2 regions of the Motilibacter peucedani genome follow, and region 2 is predicted to be linked to the other one. Evidence: riboswitches for the same ligand, from Rfam matches in the RefSeq annotation. Region 2 holds a riboswitch; the other holds the start of a gene.
What was found. Region 2 has a riboswitch for S-adenosylmethionine ahead of CLV35_RS21040 (putative leader peptide). Riboswitches for the same ligand answer to the same signal wherever they lie in the genome.
Positions count from the first base shown of each region.

Region 1: linked by a shared signal. The riboswitch ahead of CLV35_RS14085 (3'(2'),5'-bisphosphate nucleotidase CysQ) and the one ahead of CLV35_RS21040 (putative leader peptide) in region 2 are both predicted to bind S-adenosylmethionine.

Region 1 covers NZ_RBWV01000013.1:205,946-214,163, reverse strand. Annotated here, with positions in the region: gene cysN (sulfate adenylyltransferase subunit CysN) at 1-499, opposite strand, end outside; gene cysD (sulfate adenylyltransferase subunit CysD) at 500-1,420, opposite strand; gene CLV35_RS14085 (3'(2'),5'-bisphosphate nucleotidase CysQ) at 1,417-2,223, opposite strand; SAM riboswitch class IV at 2,283-2,396, opposite strand; gene CLV35_RS14080 (RNA-binding S4 domain-containing protein) at 2,452-2,682, opposite strand; gene CLV35_RS14075 (hypothetical protein) at 2,679-3,029, opposite strand; gene CLV35_RS14070 (ATP-binding protein) at 3,259-3,636, shown strand; gene CLV35_RS14065 (RNA polymerase sigma factor SigF) at 3,585-4,532, shown strand; gene CLV35_RS14060 (hypothetical protein) at 4,567-4,995, opposite strand; gene CLV35_RS14055 (diacylglycerol/lipid kinase family protein) at 5,037-6,008, shown strand; gene CLV35_RS14050 (WhiB family transcriptional regulator) at 6,393-6,644, shown strand; gene CLV35_RS14045 (sensor histidine kinase) at 6,745-8,218, opposite strand, start outside.
Region 2 covers NZ_RBWV01000016.1:328-8,545, forward strand. Annotated here, with positions in the region: partial or broken gene CLV35_RS17665 (DUF222 domain-containing protein) at 1-84, opposite strand, end outside; gene CLV35_RS17670 (aminotransferase class V-fold PLP-dependent enzyme) at 258-1,592, opposite strand; SAM riboswitch class IV at 1,629-1,746, opposite strand; SAM riboswitch class IV at 1,848-1,964, shown strand; gene CLV35_RS21040 (putative leader peptide) at 2,017-2,097, shown strand; gene CLV35_RS17675 (MsnO8 family LLM class oxidoreductase) at 2,236-3,375, shown strand; gene CLV35_RS17680 (LLM class flavin-dependent oxidoreductase) at 3,372-4,580, shown strand; gene CLV35_RS17685 (NtaA/DmoA family FMN-dependent monooxygenase) at 4,595-5,986, shown strand; gene CLV35_RS17690 (flavin reductase family protein) at 5,983-6,504, shown strand; gene CLV35_RS17695 (amino acid ABC transporter permease) at 6,501-7,457, shown strand; gene CLV35_RS17700 (amino acid ABC transporter ATP-binding protein) at 7,454-8,218, shown strand, end outside.

The DNA.
Region 1 (8,218 bases), on a different contig from region 2:
GCTTGGTCGCGAAGGCCGTGAACTCCTCGTGGATCTCCTCGAAGACCTCCTGCGACCAGTCGACGAGGTCCATCTTGTTGACGGCGACGACGAGGTGCGGGACGCGCAGGAGCGACACCAGGAACGCGTGCCGGCGGCTCTGCTCGAGGATGCCCTTGCGCGCGTCGACGAGCACGATGGCGAGGTCTGCAGTGGACGCACCGGTCACCATGTTGCGGGTGTACTGGATGTGGCCCGGGGTGTCGGCGATGATGAAGGTACGCCGAGGTGTGGCGAAGTAGCGGTAGGCCACGTCGATCGTGATGCCCTGCTCGCGCTCGGCGCGCAGGCCGTCGGTCAGCAGGGCGAGGTTGACGTAGTCGTTGCCGGCGGAGGCCCGCTCGACCGCTTCGTACTGGTCCTCGAAGATCGACTTGCTGTCGTAGAGCAGCCGGCCGATCAGCGTGCTCTTGCCGTCGTCGACCGAGCCCGCCGTGGCGAAGCGCAGGATGTCGCTCATCTAGAAGTACCCCTCGCGCTTGCGGTCCTCCATGGCTGCCTCGCTGACCCGGTCGTCGCCGCGGGTCGCGCCGCGCTCGGTCAGCCGCGTCGTCGCCACCTCGGCGACCACCTTGTCGAGCGTGTCGGCGTCGGAGCGTACGGCTGCGGTGAGGTTCGCGTCGCCCATCGTGCGGTAGCGCACGCGCTCGGTCGTCACCGTCTCGCCCTCGCGGGGGACGACGAACTCGTTGACGGCGTAGAGCATGCCGTCGCGCTCGACCACCTCGCGCTCGTGGGCGAGGTAGAGCGCCGGGATGTCGATCTGCTCGGCCGCGATGTAGGACCAGATGTCGAGCTCGGTCCAGTTGGACAGCGGGAAGACGCGGATCGACTCGCCGAGGTGGATGCGCCCGTTGTAGAGGTTCCAGAGCTCGGGGCGCTGGTTCTTGGGGTCCCACTGGCCGAAGTCGTCGCGGAAGGAGAACACCCGCTCCTTGGCGCGCGCCTTCTCCTCGTCGCGGCGGGCCCCGCCGAACAGCGCGGTGAAGCGGTGCTTCTCGACGGCCTCGAGGAGCACCGGCGTCTGGATGCGGTTGCGCGAGCCGTTGGGCTCCTCGCGCACGGTGCCGCGCTCGATCGCGTCGGGCACGGAGGCGACCAGCAGCTGGACGCCGAGCTCCTGGGCCCGGCGGTCGCGGAACTCGAGCACCTCGGGGAAGTTGAGCCCGGTGTCGACGTGCATCACCGGGAAGGGGATGCGCGCCGGCCAGAACGCCTTCTCGGCCAGGCGGAGCATGACGATCGAGTCCTTGCCGCCGGAGAAGAGCAGCACCGGGCGCTCGAGCTCCGCGACGACCTCGCGGAAGATGTGGATCGACTCCGCCTCGAGCGACTGGAGCTGGCTGAGGCGGTAGTCGTGCGCGGACCCGGGGACCGTCATCGCGCGATCGTCTCCTTCCCTGCGTCGTCGGACTGCTGCGAGAGCCGCGCGATGGCGGCCAGCACGTCGTCGGCGAGCTCGGCGCGGCACACCACCAGGTCGGGCAGCGACACGTCGGCCTGGTTGTAGAGGAGCGGCGAGCCGTCGACGCGGCTGGTGTGCAGCCCTGCCGCGCGGGCGACGGCGACGGGCGCGGCGCTGTCCCACTCGTACTGCCCGCCGGTGTGCACGTAGGCGTCCACCTCGCCGCGGACGACGGCGGCGGCCTTGTAGCCCGCCGAGCCGAGCGGCACCAGCTCGCCGCCGAGCGCTTCGGCGACGCCCGTGACCAGCGCTGTCGCGCGGGTGCGGCTGACCGCGAAGCGCGGGGCGGCCCTGCCGTCGCGCGGCGGCGGAGGGGGCACGTCGTCGGTGGCCAGCACGGTGCCGAGGCCCGGGAGCGCGACGGCGGCGTCGGTGAGCTCGCCGTCCTGCCAGAGCGCGACGTGCACGGCCCAGTCGGGACGGCCCGCCTCGCCGAACTCGCGGGTGCCGTCGAGCGGGTCGACGATCCACACGCGGCGCGCGGACAGCCGGGCCGGGTCGTCGACGCCCTCCTCGGAGAGCACGGCGTCACCGGGGCGCAGCCGCGCCAGCAGCTCGACGATCGTCTCGTGGGCGGCGCGGTCGCCGCGGTCGCGCAGGTCGGGCGCGTCGGGGTAGGTCGCCCTCAGAGCCAGCAGGACGTCGGCGGCCTCGCCCGCCGCGGCCCGGGCCACCGCGACGTCGCTGGCCGTCGAGGCCGACCGCTCGGCCCCGGTCACTGTGCGCTCCGGCTCACTGTGCGCTCCGCTCCAGCCCTCTGGCGCTCGGGACGTCCCGAGGACCACGCTTGCCGACCGCCCTGCGCGGCCCGCCTGGTCGTCACCCGGAGCACCCCACCGTGGCGGAGGGTTGCCGGCCAGCGAGCCGGGGCTTGTCGCTGGCGCTCATGACCTCCGCCAAGGATGCCACAGGCGTCGCCCGTCCCCGGGCGCCAGGCCGGGCGCGGATCAGGCCAGGCGCACCGAGCGGCCGTCGCACTCGACGGTGTCACCGGCCGCGAGCTGGGCGCCGCGCCGCGTCTCGACCGCGCCGTTGACCCGCACCCGCCCCTGCTCGACCGCCAGCTTGGCCTCGCCGCCCGTGTCGACGAGCCCGGCCAGCTTGAGCAGCTGCCCGAGCCGGATGCCGCGCTCGCCCACCTCGACCGTGCCGAGGCCGGTCCCGTCGCCGTCGCTCACCGCACGTAGCCCCCGTCGTGGAGACCTGCCTCGATCTCGAACCGGTTGTGCAGGGGGTCCCGCCCGGCGCGCAGGTAGAGCAGAGCGAACCACAGCCCGTAGGTACGCCACTGCTCGACGTGCACCCGCTCGTGCCGCAGCCGCTCGGGCGAGCGCGCCCAGGGGGCGCTGCCGCAGACGTAGGTGTCGCCCCAGGTGACGCCGCCGCGCGGGTAGGCGCGGCGCGGGAGCCCGTGCCGGACGTGCATGCCGTCGTGCTCCTCCGCGGCAGCGCCGAGCAGCGCCGCGTAGGCGCGCGCCAGCCGGCCGACGAGCGCGGCCTGCCGGGCGGCGAGCGGGACGACCACCTCCGGCACGCTAGGCCTGCGCGGGCGCGGGCGGAAGCCCCCCGGTGCGCTCGCGTGCGGGCCGCCGGTCACGGGGTACCGTGGGCAGCGCCGCTCGGGGACCCGCCCCGCGCGTCCGCAGTGCGCGTCCGCAGAGGAGTCCGGGTTGAGCGAGAGCGGCCTGTCAGCTGTCCCGCAGCAGACGACCCAGCAGACCGAGCAGGGACCGTGGGGGACGAGCTCCGACGCCGTGCAGGTCACGCTGCCCGCGTCGAGCGCCTACCTCTCGGTGCTGCGCACCGCGACGGCCGGGCTCGCCGCCCGCCTCGACTTCACCCTCGACGAGATCGAGGACCTCCGCATCGCCGTGGACGAGGCCTGCGCGATGCTCCTGCCGCAGGCCGCCCCGGGCGCCGACCTCAGCTGCACCTTCGAGCTCGAGGCCGACGGGCTGCTCATCACCGTGAGCGCCCCCACCACGCGCGGCAGCCTGCCCGAGCGCGAGACCTTCTCCTGGACCGTGCTCACCGCGCTGGCCGGCGAGGTCGACGCCGGCGTGGGCGAGGGCCTGACCGTCTGGATCTCGCTGCACAAGCGCCGCGAGCAGCTCGCGGGCGTGGGCGCGTGACCGGCGGCCCCGTCGCGGGTCCCGAGGTCGTCGTGTCGCCCGAGGGCACCGTCGAGCTCGTCGACGAGACCGCCGGGCCGGCCGAGGCCGCCCCCGAGGCGCCGGCACGCGTCGTCATCCCCGCCTCCTCGGGCGTCGGCGTCGACCGCGAGCGCACGAAGGCGCTGTTCGCCACCCTCGCCGGCATCGAGGCCGACACCCCGGAGCACAAGCGGGTCCGCGACGCGCTCGTCGAGCAGCACCTGCCGCTCGTCGAGCACCTCGCCCGCCGCTTCCGCAACCGCGGCGAGCCCTACGACGACCTCGTGCAGGTCGCCACGATCGGGCTGATCAAGTCGGTCGACCGCTTCGACCCGTTCCGCGGCGTCGAGTTCTCGACCTACGCGACCCCGACCATCGTCGGCGAGATCAAGCGCCACTTCCGCGACAAGGGCTGGGCCGTGCGCGTGCCCCGGCGCCTGCAGGAGCTGCGCCTCACCCTCACCCAGGCCACCGGCGAGCTGTCGCAGAAGAACGGGCGCAGCCCCACGGTGCACGAGCTGGCCGAGCACCTCGGCATCACCGACGAGGAGGTCCTCGAGGGCCTCGAGTCGGCCAACGCCTACTCCACCCTCTCCCTCGACGCCAGCGACCAGGGCGACGAGGACTCCGTGGCGGTCGTCGACACCCTGGGCGTCGACGACGAGGCGCTCGAGGGCGTCGAGTACCGCGAGTCGCTCAAGCCGATGCTCGAGCGGCTGCCCCCGCGCGAGCAGAAGATCCTGCTGCTGCGCTTCTTCCGCGGCATGACCCAGTCGGAGATCGCGGTCGAGGTCGGCATCTCGCAGATGCACGTGTCACGGCTGCTCGCCCGCACGCTGGCCCAGCTGCGCGAGGGCCTGCTCACCGAGGACTGAGGGCCCGCACTCGCTGCGGTGGCGTGCGACAGGGCTACGGGCGGGCGCCGTCGTCGAGGCGGCCGCCCACCTGCGGCAGCAGCACGAGCACCAGCGCCACGGCGGCGACGACCAGCATCGGCACGCCCGCGGCCCACACGCCGGCGCCCAGGACCGTCGGCGCCATGAGCAGGGCGATCAGCTGCGACAGGATCCCGAGCGAGCGCGCCCAGCGCCGGCGGTGCAGCATCGCGCGCGCGGCGAGCAGCAGCACCCCGCCGTAGAGCCCGAACAGCAGCACGAGCGACAGGAAGAGCCCGACGTTGCCGCCGCCGCCGGCGACGACCGACGCCAGCACCAGCAGGCCGAGCACCACCAGCGCGGCGCCCTCCAGCGCGACGCAGGCGGCGAGCACGACGAGCCCGGGCTCGCGGGTGCGCCCCGGGGTCCCAGGTGTGGCGGGCGGCGGGGAGGTAGCGGACACCGCGTCACTGTAGAGCGCGGGCCCGCCCCTAGAGTGGCCGCGTGCGTGCGCTGCTGGTGGCCAACCCCGTGGCGACCACCACCACGCAGGCCACCCGCGACGCGGTCGTCGGCGTCCTCTCCCGCGGCCTCGAGGTCGAGGTGGCCTGGACGCGCGCCCGCGGCCACGCCGTCGAGCTGGCGGCCGGTGCCGGCGCCCGGGGCTTCGAGCTCGTCGTCGGGCTGGGCGGCGACGGCACTGTCAACGAGCTGGTCAACGGGCTGCTGGGCAGCGGCAGCTCCCCCGCCGCCGGCGGTCCGGCCCTGGGCGTGGTGCCCGGCGGCAGCACCAACGTCTTCGCCCGCGCGCTCGGCCTGCCCCGCGACCCGCTCGAGGCGGCAGCCGCTCTCGTGCGCGCGGCCGCTGCCGGGCACCGTCGCGTCGTCGGGCTCGGCCGCGCCGACGGGCGCTGGTTCACCTTCGCGGCAGGCGTCGGTCTCGACGCCGAGGTCGTGCGCCGCGTCGAGGGCCGACGCGCCCAGGGCGCGGCGGCGACCCCGGTCCTCTACCTGCGCGAGGCCGCCGCTGCCCTGGCCGTGGGCGCCGGCCGGGTGCCCGTCATGCAGGTCAGCGTCGAGGGCGCCGACCCGTTCCCCGCGCGGATGGCGGTCGTCGCCAACACCCGGCCGTGGACGTACCTCGGCCCGCGGCCCGTGGACCCGTTCCCGCGGGCGTCGTTCGAGTCGGGCCTCGACGTCTTCGCGGTCCACCGCATCGGTCCCGTCACCGTGACCCGCGCCGCAGCCGGCATGCTGCGGGCCACCTCGCCGCGCGGCCGCCAGATGGTCAACCTGCACGACGTCAGCCGCGTCGAGGTGTCGGCCGAGCGCGCGTTCCCCCTCGAGCTCGACGGCGAGGCGCTCGAGCCCCGCACCCGGCTGCTGCTGGAGGGCTTCCGCGCGGTGCTCCCGGTGGTCGCCGGTCCGCAGCCGGCGCAGCGGCGTCGGAGGCTGCCGCTGCGGCTGCGCGCCTGAGGACGGTTGACCGGCGCCGCACGGGGGCAAGGGCGGTGGTGGCGGCGCGTTGCCGTGGGCGGACGGAGACCCACGGCGAGGCGGACAGAGGGGCACGAAGGCGCTGATCGTGACCGTACTGTGATGCAGGAGACAGCGCACCGCTGAGGGAAACAAGCCTGAAACGCTTGTGGAACGCCACTCATCGATGGAAGGCTCATAGCAGAGCGGGTCGGGACGAGCGCAGCGCGTCTCCACCCGCTGGCGGAGACCAGCGTTCACCGATGCTCCCACACACCGTGGGAGCGCCGTGGAACGCCCCTGCTCGTGACGTCGTTCACGAGCAGGACACCCACCGTCGAGGGGCACGGCGCCCCACGACGTCGACGTGCGAGGAGTAGACACATGGACTGGCGCCACGAGGCTGCCTGTCGTGAGGAAGACCCGGAGCTCTTCTTCCCCATCGGGAACACCGGCCCGGCGCTCTCCCAGATCGACGAGGCGAAGGCCGTCTGCCGGCGCTGCGCGGTCACCGACACGTGCCTGCAGTGGGCGCTCGAGTCCGGCCAGGACTCCGGCGTCTGGGGCGGGCTCAGCGAGGACGAGCGGCGGGCGCTCAAGCGCCGCGCGGCGCGCAACCGCGTACGCACCGCCTAGGGACGACCTCCCCCGCACCTCCCGAACCCCCGGCCCGGGCCACCGCCCGCCGGGGGTTCGGCGCGTCCGGGGCCGGTGGGCGGGGAGCCCGGCGGCCCGCTCAGGCGAGCGCGGGGTCCGCGTCGCCGGCCGGGACCCACAGGGTCACGGTGGCGACCGTGCCGCCCTCGGGCCCGGCGGCCAGCACCAGGTCGCCGCGCAGCTCGGTGCGCACCATGCCGGCGACGATCCGCAGGCCCAGGTTGGCCGAGCCTTCGAGGCTGAAGCCCTCGGGCAGCCCGGGTCCGTCGTCGGAGATGCTCACGGTGAGGCTGCGCTCGTGGCGCTCGGCCCGCACCTCGACCGTGCCGCCGCGGGCGCCGCTGCCGTGCTCGACCGCGTTCTGCACCAGCTCGGTGAGCACCATGGCCAGCGGGGTCGCGGTCTCGGCGGGCAGGGTGCCGAAGGTGCCGGTGCGCCGCAGCCGCACGGTGGCGCCGGTCTGCGCCACCTCCACCACGCCCGAGGTGAGCCGCTCGGCCACCTCGTCGAAGCCCACCAGCCCGTCGGTCGAGCGCGAGAGCGTCTCGTGGACGACGGCGATGGAGCCGACCCGCTGCACCGCCTCGGCGAGCGCCGCCTGCGCCTCGGGTGCCGACACGCGCCGGGCCTGCAGCCGGAGCAGCGCGGCCACCGCCTGCAGGTTGTTCTTCACGCGGTGGTGGATCTCGCGGATCGTGGCTTCCTTGCTCAGCAGCTCCTGCTCGCGCCGGCGCAGCTCGGTGACGTCGCGCACCAGCACGAGCGCACCGACCCGGGCGCCCTCCACCAGCAGCGGGAGCACGCGCAGCAGCACGATGACGCCGTGGCCCTCGACCTCGGTCTGCCGGGGCGCGCTGCCGCCGGCCACCCACTCGACGGCCTCGTCGACCGGCATCTGCGAGGGCGCGAGCACCGCGGTGGTGCGCCCGAGGTGGGCGCCGACCAGGTCGGCCGCCAGCCCGAGGTGGCGGTAGGCGGACAGCGCGTTGGGGCTCGCGTAGGTGACCAGCCCTGCGGCGTCGAGCCGCAGCAGGCCGTCGCCGACGCGCGGTGAGGCGGCACCGCCGTCGCTCGAGCCCGGGTAGGGGAAGACCCCGTCGGCGATCATGAGCGCCAGGTCGTTGGCGCAGCGCAGGTAGGTCACCTCGAGCCGGCTCGGGGTGCGCGCCGTGGCCAGGTTGGTGTGCCGGCTGATGACCGCGAGGACCCTGCCCTCGCGGACGACCGGGATCGTCTCCTCGCGCACGGGCACGTCGTCGCGCCACTCGAGCTCGCGCCCGCGGGCGATCTTGGCCTCGTCGAACGCGTGGTCGACCAGCGGGCGCTTGCCGCGCGCCAGGCACTGGCCCACCACGTCGTCGTGCAGCAGCGAGGGCCCGGTGGTCGGGCGCATCTGGGCCACCGCGACGTACCCGTCCGCGTCGTCCGGGCACGGCACCCACAGCACCAGGTCGGCGAAGGAGAGGTCGGCCAGCAGCTGCCAGTCGGCCGTCAGCGCCTGAAGGTGCGCCACGTCGGCGGGGTCGAGGCCCTGGTCCCGGGCGAGGTCGGAC
Region 2 (8,218 bases):
GCCGGCAGGCAGGGCGGCGGCGGTGTCGAGGGCGTCGGCCGCGACCGCCCACGCACCCGCATCCTGCACCGCCACTGCAACCATGCGCCGAACCTAACAGCCACCGCTGACACAGTCCGGCCGCGACAGAAACCCCTGTGGACAAGCATATCCACGACGTCGAGATGTCCACAGCTGCGCAGATGCGGCTGTGGATTGACGACAGACCACACAATCCCAGTCAGTCGCGACAGGCTGCGTGGTCAGGAGCCCGCTGGTCAGGGCTGCTCGCACGCCGGAGCATCGCCCGCGAGCGACGCGCCTCCGAGCCACGACGGCAGCGCCCGCGTCTCGGGGACCGGCGCCCATCCCGACTCGGAGCGGGCGTAGCCCCACGACGGCCCGTCCTCGAGCAACGTCCGCAGCGCGTCCAGCAGCCGCTCGACGTCGTCGCTCGACGTGCCGAGCCCGACGCTCACCCGCACCGCGGCCGCGGTGCCGAGGCGCGCGAGCAGCGGGTGGGCGCAGAAGCGGCCGTCGCGTACTCCGATGCCGTGCTCCGCGGAGAGGTAGGCCGCCACCTCGCCCGGGTCGCGGCCCGGCACGCTGAACGTCACGATGCCGACCACATCGGTCGCGTCGTGCCAGATGCGGTGCGTCCGGATGCCGAGGGAGGCCAGGCCCTCGGACAGCCGGGACGTGAGCGCGTGCTCGTGCGCCTCGAGCGCACCGTCGCGCAGCTCGCCCAGTGCCCGCGCGGCTGCTGCCAGCGCCGCGACGCCGAGGACGTTGGGTGTACCCCCTTCGTGGCGCGCGGGCGCCGTGGTCCACTCCGTCGCCTCGACGCGTACCTCTCGCACGGCGCCACCACCGGCGAGGTAGGGCTCGGCGGTGTCGAGCCAGTCGCGACGGCCGACCAGGGCACCGGCACCGTAGGGCGCGTAGAGCTTGTGGCCGGAGAAGGCGAGGTAGTCGACCCCGGTCGCGGCGAGGTCGACCCGGCGGTGCGGGACGAGCTGCGCGCCGTCGACGGCCAGCCGTGCACCGTGGGCGTGGGCCAGGTCGGCGAGCCGGCGCAGCGGCAGGCACTCGCCGGTCACGTTGGACGCGCCGGTCACGCTGAGCAGGGCGGTGGGCCGTCGTGCGAGCTCGGCCTGCAGCGCCCCGAGCGTCTCCTCGACGCTGGAGCCGCTGCGCACGATGCGGTCGCCGCGGCGCTGCCAGGGCAGGAGGTTCGCGTGGTGCTCGACGTCGAGCACGACCACCTCGCCCGGCACCGCGCTCGCCAGGAGGCCCAGGGCGTCGGTGGTGTTGCGGGTGAACACCACCACGTCGTCGGCACGGGCACCCACGAACGAGGCGACCTCGGCACGCGACTGCTCGTAGACCGCGGTGCACAGCCGCGACAGGTAGCCCGCGCCGCGGTGCACGCTGGACCAGTACGGCGTCAGCTGCGCAACGGCCGCGGCCACCTGCTCGAGCGCCGGTGCGCTGGCCGCGATGTCGAGGTTCGCGTAGCGGCGGGTCGAGCCGTCGACGAGCGGGACCTGCGTCGTCGCACCCACCAGGGCGGCGAGGGGAGCGACAGGGACGGACAGAGCCTGGACGGACATGAGGAACCCCTCTGTCGAGGGACCCGGAGGAGCTCGGGTCCGCGCTTGCCGGGCCCCCGGTCGGGGTCGGCCGTGTCGTCACCCGGGGCACCCCGCCGCGAAGGAGGAGGGTTGCCGGCCAGCAAGCCGGGGCTGAACGCTGGCGCTCGTGACAGCTGCACACGCTAGCGCGTGCTCCCCGGCTGTTGTCCAGTCCCGGGAGCCGGAAAACGCAGCGCTTGACATTGTCTACCGGATCAGTAGAGTTAGCGCCACGGTCATGAGTGCCAGCGACAAGCCCCGGCTCGCTGGCCGGCAACCCTCGCAGTGCGGTGGGGTGCCCCGGGTGACGACCAGGTCTGCGACCGCACGGTCCGCAGGCAAGCGCTCTGCTCCTGAAGGAGGGTCCGTGCAGCACTCGACGAGGTGCCACGACGACCAGCACGTGCGCGGTTCTGCCGACCCGCTGCTGACCTCACGGCGCCACGTGGACCTCGTCCGCGTCGCCAGCTGCACCTGTCGCTGACCTGACGTGCCGCCCAAGGGGGCGGCCGACAGTGACGTCCGTCCACCGCGTACCTCTGTGCGTGCGCTCAGCCCTGCCCGCGCTCCGCCGTCCCGGCAGGACGGCCGAGCGCAGCCCTCCCACACCAGGAGACCCCTCGTGCCTGTGCCCCTCTCCGTCCTCGACCTGTCGCCGGTGCCCTCCGGCGGCACAGCGAGTGACGCGTTCAACAACACGCTGCGCCTCGCGAAGGCGGTGGAGTCGTTCGGCTACAAGCGCTACTGGCTGGCCGAGCACCACCTCGTGCCAGGCGTCATCAGCTCCGCCCCCGCGGTGCTCGGGGCGCTGGTGGCAGGAGCGACGCGCACCCTGCGCGTCGGCTCCGGAGCCGTGCTGCTCGGCCACCAGACCGCGCTCTCGGTCGTCGAGCAGTTCGGCCTGCTGGACGTCGCCTTCCCCGGCCGCATCGACCTCGGCATCGGGCGCTCCGGAGCGCCGCGCCTGCCGGGAACGTCAGCAGCGCCGGCGCGGTCGCCGCAGCCGGCACACGAGGTCGACGGCCTGGTCATCCCGGAGCCGTTCGCCTTCACGCTCTCGGGCGAGCTCGGCGAGAGGATCCGCACGCAGCTGCAGCTGCTCACGCTGCCTGGGGCACAGAGCCCGGGTTTCGCCGCCCAGGTCGACGACGTGCTCGCCTTCGTCAACGGCAGCTTCACGACCGAGTCGGGTCACCGCGCGCACGCCGTGCCCGGCGAGGGCGCCGACCTGCAGGTGTGGGTCCTGGGCAGCAGCGGCGGTGAGAGCGCCCGCGTCGCAGGGGAGCGAGGGCTCCCCTTCGCCGCCAACTACCACGTGACGCCGTCGAACGTCCTCGACGCGGTCGCCGCCTACCGCGAGGCGTTCCGGCCGTCGCAGTGGCTCGACGAGCCCTACGTCGTGGTCTCCGCTGACGCGGTCGTCGCCGAGACCAGTGAGCGCGCCCGCGAGCTGGCTTCGCCCTACGGCCTGTGGGTCCGCAGCATCCGCGCCGGCGGGGGAGCGATCCCCTACCCGTCGCCGAAGGAGGCCGCCGAGCACGAGTGGTCCGACGAGGACCGCAAGCTCGTCGCCGACCGCGTCAGCACGCAGTTCGTCGGCACGCCCGCCGAGGTCGTCGAGCGCCTGCAGACGCTGCAGCGTGTCACGGGCGCCGACGAGCTCGTCGTCACCACTGTCACCCACGACCACGTCGACCGCGAGCGCTCCTACGAGCTGCTCGCCGCCGCGTGGGCGTCCGCAGACGAGGGACCGACCCGATGACCACGACAGACCACCTCCACCTCGCAGTGGCGCTGGACGGCGCCGGCTGGCACCCCGCCGCGTGGCGGGCCGCGGGCACCGCGCCCGCCGACCTCCTCTCCGCCGACCACTCCCTCGGCCTCGTTCGCCAGGCAGAGGCCGGGCTGCTCGACCTCGTGACGTTCGAGGACTCCTTCGCGGTGCAGTCCTCGTCGCGCGAGCGGCTCGACGAGCGCACCGACCAGGTACGCGGCCGGCTCGACGCCCTGCTCCTGGCCTCCCGCCTCGCCCCGCTCACGAAGCAGATCGGCCTCGTGCCGACCGTCACCACGACGCACACCGAGCCGTTCCACGTCTCGACCTCGGTCGCGACGCTGGACTGGGTCAGCAGGGGCAGGGCCGGCTGGCGGGTGCAGGTCTCGGCCCGCGACGTCGAGGCCGAGCAGTTCGGCCGTCGCGAGGCGCCGCACCTGGACCTCGCCGCGTACCAAGCCGGTCAGCAGCAGGAGGTCGTCGCCGAGCTGTTCGACGAGGCGGCCGATGTCGTCGAGGTCGTCCGCCGGCTCTGGGACAGCTGGGAGGACGACGCGATCATCCGCGACGCGAGCACCGGGCGCTTCGTCGACCGCGACAAGCTGCACTACGTCGAGTTCGAGGGCCGCTGGTTCTCCGTCAAGGGCCCGTCGATCGTGCCGCGCTCGCCGCAAGGCCAGCCGGTCGTCGTCGCGCTGGCGCACGCCCGCATCCCCTACGAGTTGGCCGCCCGATCGGCCGACGTCGTGCTCGTGACGCCGCACGACGACCGGTCAGCCGCCGCGATCGAGGCGGAGGTGCGCGCAGCGGAAGCCGCCGTAACCCGCCGGGGGACGCCGCTGCAGGTGTGGGGCGAGGTGCTCGTGCTCCTCGACGACAACGCCGCCGTGGCACGCTCGCGCAAGGAGCGCCTCGACGAGCTCGACGGAGCGCCGTTGGAGTCCGACGCACTGGTGTTCACAGGTACGCCGGGGCAGCTCGCCGACCAGCTGCTCGCCTGGCGAGAGCGGGGCTACACAGGCTTCCGGCTGCGTCCCGGCGTCGCCCAGGTCGACGTGCCCCACATCGTCCACGGCCTGGTGCCCGAGCTGCAGCGGCGCGGCGCCTTCCGCACCGCCTACGAGGCGGACACCCTGCGCGGCCTGCTCGACCTCGCCCCTGCCGCCAACCGCTACGCCGCCCCCGCGGCCTGACGCGAGAGCCACTCATGACCACCACCGACCAGCGCAAGCGCCAGGTGATCCTGGCCGCCCACTTCCCGGGCGTGAACAACACCACCGTGTGGAGCGACCCCGACTCGGGCAGCCAGATCGACTTCGACTCCTTCGTCCACCTCGCCCGCACAGCCGAACGCGGCAAGCTCGACTTCTTCTTCCTCGCCGAGGGACTGCGCCTGCGCGAGCAGCGCGGCAGGATCCACGACCTCGATGTCGTGGGTCGGCCGCACACGCTCTCGGTGCTCGCGGCGCTCGCCGCGGTCACCGAGCACCTCGGCCTCGCCGGCACCATCAACGCCACCTTCAACGAGCCCTACGAGCTCGCCCGCCAGCTGGCCTCGCTCGACCATCTGTCCGGCGGGCGGGCGGCCTGGAACGTCGTCACCTCGTCCGACGCCTTCACCGGCGAGAACTTCCGGCGCGGCGGCTACCTCGACCACGCCCTGCGCTACGAGCGTGCCGGCGAGTTCATCCAGACCGCCCGTGAGCTCTGGGACTCGTGGGCGCCGGGGACGGTGGTGGCCGACCGGGCCACCGGCACGTACGTCACCGACCCCCGCGCCGGCGAGTTCGAGCACCACGGACCGCAGTTCGACATCGCCGGCCGCTCCACCGTGCCGCGCAGCCCGCAGGGCCACCCGGTCATCCTGCAGGCCGGCGACTCCGTCGAGGGCCGCGAGCTGGCCGCCAGCACGGCCGACGCCATCTTCAGCCGGCACAGCGCGTTCGACCCCGCCCGGGCGTTCTACACCGACGTCAAGGACCGGCTCGCGACCTACGGCCGCGACCGCGACGAGCTCAAGATCCTCCCGGCCGTGACCTACGCCCTCGGCGAGACCGAGGAGGAGGCGCAGGCCAATGCCGCGGCCGTGCGCCGCCAGCAGGTCAGCCCGCAGACGGCCATCCTGCTGCTGGAGCAGCTGTGGAACCGCGACCTGTCCGCCTACGACGCCGACGGGCCCCTGCCCGAGGTCGACCCCGACGTGTCGGCGGACTCGATCATCCGGGGCAGGGCACCGATGTACAAGGAGCCGCTGAAGACGGCCAAGGAGTGGCGCGAGCTCGCGGACGCCCACGGCTACAGCATCCGCGACCTCGTCATCCACGTCACCGGCCGCCAGTCGTTCATCGGCACGCCGGCGCAGGTCGCCGAGCAGATCGACACCTACGTCCAGGCCGAGGCGGCCGACGGCTTCATCCTCGTCCCGCACATCACGCCCGCCGGTCTCGACCCCTTCGTCGACTCCGTCGTGCCGCTGCTGCAGGAGCGCGGCGTCTTCCGCACCGACTACGAGGGTGCCACCCTGCGCGAGAACCTGGGCCTGCCGCCGGCCCGGCCGGCCTCGAGCACGGCGCGGGCACGTCGGGCGGTGTCGGCGTGACGGCGCTCTACGAGTCCGACCTCGACGTGGCGCGGGTGACCTCGGACCTCTTCAAGCAGGTGTTCCGCCGCCACGCCGCAGGCGTCGCGGTCATCGCGACGGGAGGCGCGTCGCCGACGGGCTTCACGGCTACCTCCCTCGTCTCGCTGTCGGCGGACCCGCCGCTGCTGAGCTTCAACGTCTCGCACGGCTCGTCGAGCTGGCCGGCCGTCGAGAGGGCGACGCACCTCTCGCTCCACCTGCTCGCGGTCGACCAGCAGGACGTGGCGACGGTGTTCGCCACCAGCGGCATCGACCGCTTCGCCGCTCTCGACGACTGGCGCCGCGGTCCGCTCGGCCTGCCGGTCATCGGCGGGGTGATGGCGTGGATGGCCGTCGCGGTGCGGGCCAAGGTGCCGGCGGGCGACTCCTCCGTCGTCATCGCCGAGGTCATGCACGCCGAGCACACCGACAGCGACCCGCTGCTCTTCCACGGCGGCCGCTACGGCGCGCTCTCCCGCCCGGCGGGTGTGCAGTGAGCACGGAGCTCGCGACCGTCCCCGTCGACCCCACGACGCGCGCCGCGCACGAGGAGGTCGTGCCGCTCCGGCACCCGGGGCGCTGGATCGCGACCGCGGTGGTGCTCGTGGTGCTTGCTCAGCTCGTGCACGGACTGGTGACGAACCCCTTCTTCCAGTGGGACCGGTTCCGCTACTGGTTCTTCCGCCCGGTCATCCTCGACGGGCTGGTCATCACGCTCAAGGTGGCGGCAGCGAGCGCGGCGCTCGGCCTGCTGGCCGGGGTGGTGCTTGCCCTCGGCCGGCTCTCGCGCAACCCGGTGCTCAACGCCGTCAGCTGGGTCTACGTCTGGCTGTTCCGCTCGGTGCCGCTGATCGTCGTGCTGCTCTTCCTCTACAACTTCAGCGCGCTCTACCAGACGCTGAGCCTCGGAGTGCCGTTCGGACCGGAGTTCTTCCGCTTCGACGAGAGCAGGCTCGCCACCGACACGGTGATCGCCATCATCGGGCTCAGCCTCAACGAGGCCGCCTACGCCGCCGAGGTCGTGCGCGCCGGCATCCTGTCGGTCGACCAGGGCCAGCAGGACGCGGCTGCAGCGCTCGGCCTGCCCCGGGGCTACCACTTCACCCGCATCGTGCTGCCGCAGGCGCTGCGCTCGATCATCCCGTCCTACGTCAACCAGCTGATCGGTCTGCTGAAGGCCACGTCGCTGGTGTTCTACGTCTCGCTGCTCGACCTGTTCGGCTCTGTGCAGAGCCTCGGCAGCACCTACTCCGGCGAGATCGTGCCGCTGCTGATGGTTGCGACGGTCTGGTACGTCGTGCTCACCAGCGTCGTGTCCGTCGTCCAGTTCTACGTCGAGCGCTACTACTCGCGCGGCGCGCTGCGCAACCTGCCTCCCACGCCGCTCCAGCGGCTGCGGGCGGCGCTCTCCCGGCAGGCCGCCGCTGCACCGACAGGAGCCACCCGATGACCACCACTGCCGTCACGTCGGCACCACTGCGTACTACTCCGGCAGTCTTCCCGCTGCCGACGCTGGCCGCCGAGCACCCTGCCGCCGTCGAGGTGGTCGGCGCGCACAAGTCGTACGCCGGACGCGAGGTCCTGCGCGGCATCGACCTCGCCGTCCGGCCCGGTGAGGTGACCGTCGTCATCGGGCCCTCGGGCTCCGGCAAGTCGACCCTGCTGCGCGCGGTCAACCACCTCGAGAAGCTCGACCGCGGTCACGTCAGCATCAACGGCGAGCTGCTCGGCGTCCGTCGCCACCGCGGTCGGCTCAAGGAGCTGCCCGAGCGCGAGATCCTCGCCCAGCGCCGACGCATCGGCTTCGTCTTCCAGGGCTTCAACCTCTTCCCGCACCTGAGCGTGCTCGACAACGTGGCCGCGGCCCCTGTCGCCTCGGGCCAGCTGGGCCGGCCTGCGGCGCGCGAGCTCGCCCGCGAGCTGCTCGACCGGGTGGGCCTCGGCGACAAGGTCGACGCCTACCCCCGCCAGCTCTCAGGCGGCCAGCAGCAGCGGGTCGCCATCGCCCGGGCCCTCGCCCAGCAGCCGGGCGTCATCCTCTTCGACGAGCCGACCTCCGCCCTCGACCCCGAGCTCGTCGGCGAGGTGCTCGCCGTCATCCAGGCGCTCGCCACCGGCGGCACCACCCTGGTCGTCGTCACCCACGAGATCGGCTTCGCCCGCGAGGTCGCCGACACCGTCGTCTTCCTCGACGACGGGCGGATCGTCGAG